Linked DNA regions of Pelagibaculum spongiae. The protein of the gene in region 1 interacts with the protein of each later gene in a pairwise test. Links are inferred from orthologs where the notes say so. Each region holds a gene or a part of one and is shown on either strand. Other genes may lie near its edges.

Region 1 (6,786 bases):
TCATCTTATCTACCAATTTAAAACCGGTAGTAGGCTCTTTAAAATTTGTTTTGTATTGGTCGTTAGCTATCGCTTTTTTTGGCAGATCTGGAATTAAAGTCAGTGGCCGGGCAATGCCCACCATATCGGTAGCACCCGATTGAATTGCATCGGTCATTGCCTGCGAGCTACGAAAGCCACCGGTAACTACTAATGGTGTTTTGACTAACTTGCGGACTTTTTCAGCATATTCCAGAAAATAAGCTTCTCTCTGAACGGTACTGGCTTTTGGTTTGTTCTTTTTAGAACCCATCATCGATGGATTTTCATAAGTGCCACCAGAGATTTCAATTAAATTGATTCCAGCTTCGGATAGAGCCTTTACCACTTGCATCGACTCTTCTTCGGTAAAACCACCTTTCATAAAGTCAGCAGAGTTTAATTTAATGCCGATTGGAAAGTCTTCACCCACTTTAGCTCGCATCGCTTTATAAACTTCTAATACAAAGCGCATACGATTTTCCATCGCCCCCCCCCAGCGATCGTCTCTCTGATTATGGCGTGATGATAAAAACTGACTGACCAAATAACCATGCGCACCGTGAATTTGTACCCCGGTAAAACCAGCTTCCTTTGCTAAAGCGGCCGAAGTAGCAAAAGATTGAATGACCGATTCCACTTCACTATCTAATAGTGCTCTTGGCGTGTTAAATACTTTTTCCAAACCACCGGTTAACGGAATTGCCGAAGGGGCAACTGGTTCAGGTGTTAAAAACGAAGGGATTTGTTTGCCGGGATGGTTTAATTGCGCCCATAAATGCGACCCGTTAGCGGTTGCTGCACTGGTCCATTTTTTAAAGGTTGATAAATCACTTTTCTGATCAAGCACCACATTCTTCGGTTCACCCAAAGCCGTTCGGTCAATCATAATATTGCCGGTAATATTTAACCCAACACCACCCTCGGCCCAACGACGGTAAACATCTGCCAACCCGGAACGTGGGTTATGATTTTTATCACCCAGCTGCTCACTCATTGCCGATTTAAAAAATCGATTATTGATTTCAGCGCCGTTGGCCAGCTTTAGTGGTGTAGCCAGAGTAATTGCTTGATTCATTTTATTCTCCCACCGGAATTTTTGAACTAGACCGGTCGTCTTTTAATTGATTTCAAAAAAAACCAAATGCAGTTACATCTGGCTCCAATATAAATTGTTTATCAAGCAGCCAGTGGCTTAAACAACCGATTCAGCGTCATATCCAATGATTGCAACAATGGCTCGGCAGAAGTCTCAAACTGCATTCGCAGCATTGCGCCTTCCCACTGGTTCCAGAATATATCGGTTAGTGTCACCGCTGATAGATCATCTCTCACTTCACCCGCCTGCTGCGCACGATCAATTACTGCTGAAAATCGCTGATGCCATTGCGAATACATTTTTTGCATGGCTTGGCGACACAATTCACTGGTGCCTCCGACCTCTCCAGCCAAGCTACCCATCAAGCAACCATGACCGCAACCTTGCTGCAATAAATGCTCAGCAAAAACCGTGTAGATCTGCTGAATCGTCTGCAGAGGTGTTAGGTTGGAATTCGCCACCATGCCATCAAAAATTTCCAGCAGATTCTGCATATAAAATTCGATCACTTCGGCAACAAAGGCTTCTTTGCTAGCGAAGTAGTTATAGAAAGACCCTTTAGGCACCTTGGCAGCATCGAGGATTTGCTTCAGCCCGGTACCGCTATAACCATGCTCAGCTAACAACTCAACCCCAAGCTGCAACAACGCTATTCGGGTATTTTCACTGCGTCTGGGTCTTGCCATTGCTTGAAAGCACCTGCTCAATAATAAGTGACCGATCGTCTTGGAATGAAATCTAAAGCAATTCCTGTAGGCCGACAAGCATTCCGTGAATTAAATGCAAAAAAAATGGCGAACCCGATTAGGTTCGCCATTTTTTAACCAATAGCTAAGGGTAAATACTAAATTCCTTGGCTTTTTAGATACTCGTCATAAGTACCGTGGAAATCAACAATGCCAGTAGGCGTTAATTCGATAATCCGGGTTGCCAGCGAGGATACAAACTCGCGGTCATGGCTGACGAATAACAAGGTGCCTTCGTAGTTTTCCAGCGCTAGGTTTAAAGATTCAATTGATTCCATATCCAGGTGGTTGGTTGGCTCATCCATCACCAGAATATTAGGCTTTTGCAGCATCATTTTGCCGAATAGCATACGGCCTTGCTCACCACCAGAAATCACTTTAACTGATTTATCGATTTCTTTTTGTGAGAACAATAAACGGCCTAAAGTACCGCGAATGACTTGCTCGTCATCACCTTCTTGAGCCCACTGGAACATCCAATCCAGCAAAGGCTCACCACCTTCAAAGTCTGAGGCATGATCCTGAGCGTAATAACCAATCGCGTGATTTTCTGACCACTTCACTTCACCAGCAGTTAAGTCTGTCGCGCCCATCAAGCATTTGAGTAGCGTGGTTTTACCGGCACCGTTCGGGCCGATGATCGCAATGCGCTCACCCACTTCAACCATCATGCTCAAATCTTTAAACACTGGCTCATCATAGCTTTTCGCCATGCCTTCAATTTCCAGTGCCAAGCGGTGCAGCTTCTTGCTCTGTTCAAAACGAATAAACGGGTTTTGACGCGAAGAAGGCTTAACATCTTCCAGTTGGATTTTATCGATTTGCTTGGCGCGAGATGTTGCTTGCTTAGACTTAGAAGCGTTAGCAGAAAAACGACTAACAAAAGATTTCAATTCAGAAATTTGCGCTTTCTTCTTGGCATTTTCTGATAGTAATCGCTCACGCGCCTGGGTCGATGCCGTCATATATTGATCATAGGAACCCGGATAAACCCGCAGTTCACCATAATCCAGGTCTGCCATATGAGAGCAAACGCTGTTTAAGAAGTGGCGGTCGTGGGAAATAATAATCATGGTGCAGTTGCGCTGGTTCAGCACATCTTCCAACCATCGAATGGTATCGATATCCAAGTTGTTGGTTGGTTCGTCGAGCAACATAATATCTGGATCAGAAAACAGCACTTGTGCCAACAGCACACGTAATTTCCAACCGGGTGCAACATTACTCATCAAACCAAAATGCTGCTCCACCGGAATACCAACGCCCAGCAACAGCTCACCGGCGCGAGACTCTGCGGTGTAGCCATCCATTTCAGCAAATTCAGCTTCTAAATCACCGGCACGAATACCATCTTCTTCCGTCATATCTGGGTTAGCATAAATTGCATCCCGCTCTGACTTCACTGCCCACAGCTCGACATGACCCATGATTACCGTGTCGATGACACTGTATTCTTCATAAGCAAATTGATCCTGGCTCAGCTTACCAATTCGCTCATGGGGATCTTTGGAAACATTGCCCAGAGTTGCCTCAAGGTCATCACCTAAAATTTTCATGAAGGTTGACTTGCCCGAGCCATTAGCACCGATCAAGCCATAGCGATTGCCATTGCCAAATTTGACAGAAACATTTTCAAACAGTGGCTTGGCGCCAAACTGCATCGTGATATTAGAAGCGGTAAGCAAAGCAGGATTCCAATTGACTGATAAAACAAGCAACAACGCTCAGTCACTGCAGCAAAAGTGCCGCATCGAGCGATGGCCAAAATGGCGCGCATTATGACACATACCCGAGCCACTTCAAGATATGAGTATCAGGGTCTCTGGGCGAATCATGATCAAGGCAGATCTTTGTATTGATAGTTATTCCTTTAAAAAAAGCGCTAACAATGAACAGGTTTTGCTTAGAGATCGCCGAAGGGCTGGTTTAGAAACGTTTTACGCTTCCTTTTCGATTTGATAGAGAGTGTCTTGAAAGGCAGGGTTTTGAAAAGAGAATAATTATTTTGAGGTATTCATCGTTGCGCCTGTTCTTCCACTATTAACAGGTATGGCACATATAAACCCGGGTGCGCCCGCAGGCTTACCCAGGCTACGAAAATCGATTGATTTTCATTAATATCAGTCTGATATTTCGCTTAACGTCGAACTAAAGGTTGGGTAAGCCTTAAGGCGCACCCAACAATTTCATCTTGCGCTACCACTTAAATCACAACAGATAGAAAAAATAGCTATAACCAACAAAACATTCACATAAAAAATATTGAATAAAGATAAAAAAGTGACATAAAAATTCATCAATTAGAAAACAGTTAAATCTTCGCTTACAACAAAAAGCCTAAAGCTGTCTCAAAGCAACAGTTCGTCATGATATTTCATATAAATTATTTCTATCTATTGGATGCCTGATAGCTATCTGAAGCATTCTCACACATTAGTTCGCAACAATTTCAGCTGGAGTCGATATGTGGAATCGTCTGAATAAAGCAATGATGGGCTGCCAAATGTTATTTGGCCTGTCATTTTACGGTGTGATGATTATTTTAACCCGCTTCTTTTTAGAAGATTTGAAATACAGCGAAGCCGAAACCATGATGGTGGTCGGTGCTTTTTCATCCATCGGGCCGTTGTTTGCGATTGCTGGCGGCTTTATTGCCGATAAATTCCTCGGCGCTTACCGTTCACTCACAATTGCCTACGGTTGTTTTTCAGTCGGCTATGTTTTGTTAGTTTTAGGCGCATCGGCCGCCAGTGTTCCGCTCAGTTTGGCAGGCATTGCACTAGCAAGCTACGCGCGCGGTTTAATGTCACCGTCTTACCCTAGCCTGTTCCGCCGTACTTTTAAGTCTGGTGAAGATTTTGAGAATGGCTTCCCAGTCAACTATTCGGTTAACAATGTGGGCGCATTCCTTGGCCAGTACCTATTCCCACTAATGGTTTTAGCGGTTGGTTTTAATGGCAGCTTTGCTGTATCTGCTGCCATGGCCTTTATCGCAGTTTCAACATTAATAGCTTTCAAAAGTAAGTTTTCTAGCATTGCTTCTGAAATCGAAGCTCAACCGGTCAGCAAAAAAAACTGGCTGGCATTTCTTACCATTTCTATCGCAATGATCGGCCTAGTATTCTTTATGTTCGCCAACATGGACATCGGTAAAAACATTGTTTATGCAATTGGTGTCACCGCAATTGGCTACTTTATTTGGTTGATGATCAAATCAGAAAAATCCGACCAATTAAAAATGGGCACCATTTTAATTATGGTCGCTCTAACTACAGCATTTTTCGTTTACTACGGCCAAATGATGACCTCTATGACCATGGTAACCATCAACACAATGCGTGGCGATCTGTTCGGCTTTATTCCAATTGCCCCCGAAGCCTCCATGGCGATGAACCCATTGTGGTGCATAGTGGCAGGGCCAATTATTGCGCTGATTTTTTCTAACCTAGAAAAACGTGGCATTAATTTTTCTACCGCAACCAAAGTGGGCTTCTCATTTATTCTGACGGCCATCGCTTTTGGAATTTTAACCTTGGCTGTTTTAGGTGTCAGTGAAGATGCAGTAATCCGCCCAGAAATTTTCCTAGCCATTCACTTCTTCCAGGCATTTGCTGAAGTAGTGGTAGGCAGTTTAGTAGTGGCATTTATTCTGTCGGTCACGCCAAAGCATATTGAAAACTTTTCAGTCAGCCTGTTTTCAGTCGCAATTGCATTAAGCGGCATTGTCGGCGCGGTATTCTCCACTTCAATTGCCTTGGAAAAAGGTCAGAAGATCACCCAAGAAATCGTTCAAAACACCTACGGCGATTACTTTATGCTGCTAACCGTTCTCGCAGTGGTTATGGCAGCATTAGCCATGGTGGCTTCAGAAGTGATTCGTAAAATGCTAGATGCCGCAGAAGCAAATAAACCTGAGTCAGAAGACTTAGAAACTGCAAAAGCTAATGCGTAATATTTAAGTTTGATGACTGTATAAGGCGGTCTTCGGATCGCCTTTTTATTTGCGCCACCCAAAATTATAACGATACCGAAATCAATTTTTCTGATGATAATTTTCATTAACACAAACATTAAAACCTTACCCAGTTTCGAGTAGCGCGCTATATTCTTTCTGTTTTCTTGGTTTTATTGCACGACAAAAACCGGATATATTCCGGTTATCAATTTTTTATTTTTTAACGATTAGGCTTGGTCGATCAAACTAAACCGATAATCAAGGGGGTGGTTGATCTCCAGCCGCCTGTTGCGCACGCCAATCTTCGGTTTGTTGCTTCACTCGCTGGCGGAACTGCTTCAGGCTCACTGCATCACCAATCGCATAGGCAAACTGCCAAGCACTGGCCATTACCTTGCTACGACCACTCATAGTAGTGGCCCACCACAAAGCTTCGGTTTCAATGTTTAAGCGTTCAAAAATGGGGGGGAGAAAACTATCCATATGATACTTTTTATCATTTCTTGCCATGCGAGCGCTGGCATCTACCAGCTCCAAGTAATCTTTTAGTTTAAATGGCAGAGAGTGAACTTGATCTTTAATATTAATATTGGGTTGCACTTTGCTATCGACAAAAGGTTTTAACCGAGCAAAATTATAATCATATCGACATTTTTTATTTTTTCTGTTTTTGGGACTCTTGTTTCGTCGCAGGTTACTTTCGGCAAGTTCTGTTTCTAGCCGAGCCTGAACCGAAGTGTAATTCGAACTTTCTGGCGTTTGTGCAATACCGGCACGAAGCGGGTTAAGATCGACATAAGCCATACAAGTTAGCAGGGCTTGTTGATCCAGCAACGCTTGCGCCTTAAAACGCCCCTCCCAAAAACGACCTTTACATTGATCTTCCGCGTTGGCCATTCGTGCCAGCGGCTCGTTAATTGAGCGCATAAACCAGCTAATGGAATATAATCGCTTGCGGTAAATAGTAT
Region 2 (7,018 bases), on another replicon or contig:
TTTTTTCTGGTGGTGGTTGGAGTTGTTGCAAGGCAAAGGTTTGTTGTTTGCTTCGGGAAGCTTTTTATTAAAGTTAATCGGTTTAATCTTGGTATTTATCGCTTTAATTCCTCTAGCGTGGCAGTGGCGAGGTGCACTTCTAATTAGTGGTTTATTGCTGGCATTCAACCAGCAAGTTATAAAGCCGCAGCAGTTAATTGTTGAATTGATGGATGTTGGTCACGGTCAGGCATTAATTGTTCGAGATGATAAGCATTTAATCTTACTTGATACTGGGCCAGCATTGGGGAATTTCAGCTCAGCAGAGCGGGTGTTGCTGCCTTACTTGCAGGCTAGGGGGTATTCGCAAATCGACTTATTAGTTTTGAGTCATCTCGATATGCGCCATGTCGGAGGAGCCGGGGTTCTTGCTACAGCAATGCCTGCCAAATTAACCTTGGCTGGTAACGCCAAGCAGATTAATCAAAAATGGTCATTGAATGCTTTGCCGTGTAAGACAGGTGATAGTTATCAGCTAGGAGATATTCGAGTGTCTGTTGTGTTAGCAAAAACGACGGGCAGCGAAGACAAACAGAGTTGTGCGATAGCGATTAATTACGGAAAAAGCCGCATATTAGTGATGGGGGATTTAGATAGGGTTGAAGAAAAGCGGTTATTGGATAATTTTCAGCTGACTACCAATGACCAGCAATTGATTCTGTTACCCGGTAAGCAAGGGGCTAAGAATGCCAGTTCTGAGCGGTTTGTGAAACAGATCAACCCTCAAATTGTGCTAATTAGCACAGGTTTTAAGATTACTAATGAATTGCCCGATCGAAATGTATTACAACGCTATCATTTAAATGACGCCCAATTATTCAGTACTGCATGTGATGGGATGATTCAGCTGGTGGTTGATGCGGGAGGCTCGGTCAAACAGATCGCAACTTCCCGGCTTGAAAATCAGTATTGGAGGCTACCAAGACGCGCAAGTTGTCGAAGATTGAGCTCAGGTTAAACTGCGGGGCTGACTTATCTATCTGCTGTGGTAGAGTTGTCGCCAAGAGAAGAACCGAAGCAAAAGGACTGTTCTGGTGTTTGAGATTATTAAGGCTGGCGGCCTCTTAATGCTGCCAATTGTTATTTGTTCCGTTGTTGCACTGACCATTATTGTTGAGCGTTTTTTCGCTTTGCGTGATGGCCAGGTTATTCCTGATAATCTGGTAGCTAAAGTCTGGTTAAATGTGCAAAACAAAGAAATGAACGAAGAGAAACTGGCCGATTTACGCCACGGTTCTCCGATGGGTCGAGTGCTTGCTGCAGGTATCTCTAATTTGAATACCAGCCGCGAAGTAATGAAAGATGCGATCGATGAAGCTGGCCGCCATGCGGTCATTCAACTTGAGCGTTTTCTAAACACATTAGGAATTATTGCCTCAGTGTCACCGTTGCTGGGTTTGCTAGGTACCGTGATCGGTATGATCAAGGTATTTACTGCAATCACCACTGTTGGTGTCGGTAACCCAGCTGTTCTAGCCGATGGTATCTCCCAGGCTTTGATTACTACGGCTGCTGGTATGAGTGTGGCGATTCCTGCTTTGATTGCTCACCGTTATTACCAGCGTCGAATCGATGAGCTGGCAATTACCATGGAGCAAGAAGCGGTAAAACTGGTCGATGTGATACATGGTGACCGCCGAAAGGATGAGCCAATGGATCATGCCGGGGGTAGCGCGGAGAGCGTCGCATGAGCTGGCGGGCCAAAACTAGAAGGGATGAACTGACTCCCGATATGATGCCGTTAATTGATGTAGTTTTTTTACTGCTGATCTTTTTTATGGTTTCAACTTCTTTTACCAGAGAAACCCAAATTACCTTGAGTTTGCCACAAGCTAATGGCCAACCAAGCGAAGTGATTGATGCACCGAAAGTGCTTGAAGTTAGTGTGGATGCACAAGGTTACTATTTTGTGAACTCACAAAAGCTGGTGAATAATAAGCAGCAAACCCTACAAAGGGCTATCGAGCAACAATCTGGTGGTGATTTAACCTTGCCGGTAATTATTAGCGCCGATGGCCAAGCACCGCATCAGTCGGTAGTGACCGCAATGGATGTATTAGGCCAGCAAGGCTTCACTAAATTAAGAATTGCAACGAGAAAACCGGATGAGTAAATCGGCAGGTGATGTTCTACGCCGCTGGCTAGAACCTGTCTTTCTCTCTTTGTGGTATCAAGATCAAAACAAATGGCTGGGATGGTTGCTTAAACCGCTCAGCCATTTGTTTGATTTTATTGTTTGCCGCAAGCGACACCAATATCTACTCGGTAAAAAAACTTCCTTTGCTGCGGGCGTTCCTACTATTGTTGTTGGAAATTTGACGGCGGGTGGCGCGGGTAAAACACCCCTTACCCTATGGTTGATTGATTGGGCTAAAGACAATGGCTTTAACCCGGGTGTGGTTAGTCGAGGTTATGGTAGTAGTTCAGATCAGCTGCGGTTGGTTGATGAGCAATCAACTGCTGCGGATGTCGGTGATGAACCTTTAATGATGTTTTTACGTGGCCAAACAAAAGTAGCGGTAGGCCGTGATCGTGTCGCGGTTGCCAAACTGCTGGTTGCCCAGGGCTGTGATTTACTGATTTGTGATGACGGCTTGCAGCATTATCGATTAGCTAGAGATATTGAAATTGCGGTTATTGATGGCCAACGCCGTTTCGGTAACCAAAAAATGCTACCTGCGGGGCCGCTTCGAGAGCCAGTAAGTCGTTTGGACAGCGTTGATTTTGTGGTTTGCAATGGTAGCGCTGGCCGTTCGGGTGAGTTTGAAATGCAGCTGCAGCCTGGCAAACTCCAGCCGTTACATTCAGATGAAACGGCGCTGGCGCCGCAATTAGGAAAAGTTTTAGCGGTTGCTGGCATCGGCAATCCGCAGCGTTTTCATAATACGCTGACACAGTTAGGCTTTTCTCCAGAATTAAAAGCTTTGCCAGACCATCACCATTATCAATTAGAAGATTTATCACCGAATGATGCTTTACCACTACTGATGACCGAGAAAGATGCCGTAAAATGTCGCCATCTGGAACGGCCGAACAGCTGGTATTTGCCGGTGACTGCCAAATTATCAAATGAGTTCTCCAGCCATTTGAAAACAAAATTAGCCGAGGTTACACATGGATAAGCGAGTATTGGATGTTTTGGTATGTCCACTTTGTAAAGGCAAGCTGATCTTTAAAGAGCAGCAAAATGAATTATGGTGCAAGGCTGATCGCTTAGCCTATCCAATTAATGAAGATATTCCGGTGATGCTAGAAGAACAAGCACGTCAGCTAACTGGGGAAGAAGTGCAGTGAGTTTTCACGTCATCATTCCTGCAAGATATGCTTCTTCTCGATTGCCAGGTAAGCCATTAGCCGATATTTGCGGCCAGACCATGATCGAAAGAGTCTGGCGCCAAGCGAAATTATCAGCTGCAGCAACCGTTACCGTTGCCACCGATGATCAACGTATTTTCGATCTGGTTAAATCGCTCGGTGCAGATGTTGTGATGACCGCAGCTGGTCATCCGTCTGGCACTGATCGTTTAGCAGAAGCGATTGGCAAACTGGGGCTGGCTGATGATGCGGTAGTGGTTAATGTTCAAGGTGATGAGCCTTTAATTCCGCCGCAGGTCATTAATCAGGTTGCTGGGAATTTAAAACAGCGTCCAGATTATTCGATGTCGACATTATGTGAGCCTATTACAGATATTGAATCGATGTTTAATGCCAATGCTGTCAAAGTGATAGCTGATAAATCGGGTAAAGCGATTTATTTTAGCCGCGCATCGATTCCATGGAATCGCGATGGTTTTTCATCGACTGAAAAGTCGATGGCACAAGATTCGCTGGCAGCGCGGCATATTGGTATTTATGGTTATCGCGCCGGTTTTGTACGCCAGTTTATTCAATGGGGTGCATGTCAGCTGGAGATGCTGGAATCTCTCGAGCAATTGCGGGCGATTTATCACGGCAAGAGCATTCATGTTGAAACTGCTTGTGCCGAGATTCCTCCCGGAATTGATAGCCCAGAAGATTTAGAATATGTGCGGAGTTTGTTGAGCTAAACATCTTATTTAATACCTGAATTTCCGATGGATCAAGGTGTTTGCTTGATCCACAATAGGTATTTGCCAGCCAAAGCTTTTTCTATGACCAGTTAAAAATATTCAATTTCCCCAATTGCAAAGCGCCAGCTAATATCAGTCAACCACTGAAATTAGCTGGAGTGGAATCAAATTATTAAGTGTTTGCTTAATAAATCGATCCAAATTCATTATGCCTGCACCACGTGCCATTCTGTTCGATCCAAAAGCTAATCCGTTCATCCATGCCTGTTCAAGATGCGTTAGGCGAGGGTGGTTGTGCGGTGAAGATCCGACCATCGTTCCCGAGCTTCGACAAAACTACGATCACCGCCGCCAGTGGATTGTCGATCGGCTAGCCTTACTGGTGAAAGCCTTTGCGATAGAAGTAGCAGCCTATGCCATCATGAGCAATCACTATCATCTGGTGCTGTTTGTCGATGTTTCAAAAGCTCAAGAATGGACCGATGATCAGGTGCTGACTCAATATTGCAAAGTCTTTAAGGGCGAACGCTTGGTGCAGAATTACCTCGATTCTCGTAAAAGAAAAGCAATGACCTCTGCAGAAAAAAATATGGCAGTCAGTTTCGCTGATATTTACCGAGAACGACTAATGAGTATTAGCTGGTTTATGCGAGCAATTAACGAGCCGCTAGCCCGCAAAGCCAACGCTGAAGATAAATGCACCGGCCGATTTTGGGAAGGTCGCTTTAAAGCACAAGCCTTGCTGGATGAACAAGCGCTGCTAACCTGCATGGCTTATGTCGATCTTAATTCACTGCGAGCAGGTATCGCCACAACCCCAGAAGATTCCGATTACACTTCGCTACAAGCCAGAATCAATATTAAAGAAAAACGAAACCTGAAATCGAGCTACCCCAGATTAAAATCGTTGCTTGAACCAAAAATGACAAAAGCACAACAAGCAAAGTGCTTACCTTTTAAATATTCAGATTACTTAGAACTTGTTGATACTAGCGCACGGATGGCCCGCCATGATAAAAAACACCGCATGTCGCAAGATTTACCGCCAATTTTTAATCGACTGAAATTGCGAGTCGATGCCACCGAATGGGCCAGCACCATGAGCGGTCGCGGGTTGTCGCTAATGAAACAATTTACTTCAGCGATTGGTAACTATGCCGACATATTAAAGTTCAAGCGACGTGCCCGAGAGCAATATAAATATAAAGAACAAAAGAAAGGGTTAGACCCCACCTAAGCCCACCCTGTTAATTTCCTAACGACCCATTGAAGATATTTTGATGCGAGCGCTAGCTGGTAGGCATTACTACGCCAGCTATCCAATAATGTTTGCTGAAAAACCGTCGAATGAACACTGGTTTTGTCTTTGCAGACATTTTGGTGGACATTATTTTGATGCATAATCGCCATAAGGCATTTTTTGGGGTGCAAAGAAAAAAGTTTGGCTGGCAGGGTTTTATTAAAGTTCAAGCGACGTGCCCGAGAGCAATATAAATATAAAGAACAAAAGAAAGGGTTAGACCCCACCTAAGCCCACCCTGTTAATTTCCTAACGACCCACTGAAGATATTTTGATGCGAGCGCCAGCTGGTAGGCATTGCTGTGCCAGCTATTCAATGGTTTTTGCTTAAAAACCGTCGAGTAGACGATTGTTTTGTCTATGCAGACGTTTTAGTGGACATTATTTTGATGCATAATCGCTATAAAATGTTTTTTGAGGTTCAGAGAAAAAACTTTGGCTGGCAATAGTTAACTGCGATATATTGAAGTTTAAGCGGCGTGCCAGAGCGCAATACAAAGAACAAAAGAAAAGGTTAGATCCCACCTAAAGCCATCCTGTTAATTTCCTAACGACCCATTGAAGATATTTTGATGCGAGCGCCAGCTGGTAGGCATTACTACGCCAGCTATCCAATAATGTTTGCTGAAAAACCGTCGAATGAACACTTGTTTTGTCTATGCAGACGTTTTAGTGGACATTATTTTGATGCATAATCGCTATAAAATGTTTTTTGTGGTTCAGAGAAAAAACTTTGGCTGGCAATAGTTAACTGCGATAATTAACTTAATGATCCAAGAAAATTTTTTCATTGAAGTGATCCTGATGTGATTCAAGAGCCTAAATTGGCACACCCAAATATCTCCTCCAAATAATATATTGCAAAAGAATATCTAAGGCGAGTTACTTTAAGTAACCAGTTTTTTTTCAAAAAGAGCAAAATATCGCTGCCAGTTGAGTAAACAGGCTGTCAGTGAAATGTTACTATCAAACTCCCGTAGCAAAATAATAAAAATACGGATGGCCAAGGAATTTCTGGCCGAAGCATGCCTGGATAACATAGGCTCGGGAGCAAGCTGTTGAATAATAATAACAATGCTGAGTTTTCAATCGATGAATCTATCGCGCTGTCTCTGGTGCAAACAGATACCTTCCTCGATGCAACTTTAAACCCAACATCACTGAAAAATAGCTCTGGCTATGCGTTGCGATTTGACGGTCAGGCTGACCTTGCCTACTGGCAGGCGGCGCTTGATAGGCTGGTTTCAAGTCAGGCGATATTAGGTGTCAGGCTGGATACTCAATCTGAGCAGCCATTTCTCTCAGTTACTGATACCCACCATTCGCTAGTGTTGATAACGGCTGAGACTAATCAGCCTCAGGAATTGCTAAATTCCCTTATTTATCGCAATTATGATTTGCATTGTGAGCCGATGCTCGGCCATTGGTTAGTGCAAGCACCTGACTGTTATCATTTGGTGATTACTGCACATCATTTATTGCTCGATGGGCCTTCTTTAGGAATTCATGCGCGGCTATTAATTCAAGCAGCTAATCAGCCGGATGATTTACCGAAAATCTCTACGCTAGCTATGCCGCAAGGGAACTTTAATTCCCATGAGACGCTGGCGTTCTGGAAATCTGAGCTTGC

The links.
Region 2: the proteins of DC094_RS02655 (region 1) and kdsB interact in binary tests that used the Escherichia coli proteins (3 or more experiments, as listed by UniProt). The link is inferred for Pelagibaculum spongiae from one-to-one orthologs.

What each region holds. Positions count from the first base shown.
Region 1 is NZ_QDDL01000001.1:599,507-606,292, forward strand. The notes cover bases 1-2,768. They hold DC094_RS02655 (TetR/AcrR family transcriptional regulator), read right to left. Parts: upstream 1,804-2,768; coding sequence 1,198-1,803; downstream 1-1,197. Other genes in these bases: DC094_RS02650 (NADH:flavin oxidoreductase/NADH oxidase family protein), read right to left, coding at 1-1,096; DC094_RS02660 (ABC-F family ATPase), read right to left, coding at 1,962-2,768. Also shown: more of DC094_RS02660, read right to left, coding at 2,769-3,548; DC094_RS02665 (peptide MFS transporter), read left to right, coding at 4,328-5,815; DC094_RS02670 (transposase), read right to left, coding at 6,077-6,786. UniProt on the Escherichia coli protein: Involved in response to both electrophiles and reactive chlorine species (RCS). Represses the transcription of the nemRA-gloA operon by binding to the NemR box.
Region 2 is NZ_QDDL01000004.1:186,213-193,230, forward strand. What follows is about bases 2,208-5,207. They hold kdsB (3-deoxy-manno-octulosonate cytidylyltransferase), read left to right. Parts: upstream 2,208-3,329; coding sequence 3,330-4,085; downstream 4,086-5,207. Other genes in these bases: lpxK (tetraacyldisaccharide 4'-kinase), read left to right, coding at 2,208-3,161; DC094_RS11595 (Trm112 family protein), read left to right, coding at 3,154-3,333; DC094_RS11605 (transposase), read left to right, coding at 4,297-5,207. Outside these bases: DC094_RS11575 (DNA internalization-related competence protein ComEC/Rec2), read left to right, coding at 1-997; DC094_RS11580 (MotA/TolQ/ExbB proton channel family protein), read left to right, coding at 1,074-1,730; DC094_RS11585 (ExbD/TolR family protein), read left to right, coding at 1,727-2,152; more of lpxK, read left to right, coding at 2,145-2,207; more of DC094_RS11605, read left to right, coding at 5,208-5,325; DC094_RS11610 (non-ribosomal peptide synthetase), read left to right, coding at 6,447-7,018. UniProt on the Escherichia coli protein: Activates KDO (a required 8-carbon sugar) for incorporation into bacterial lipopolysaccharide in Gram-negative bacteria.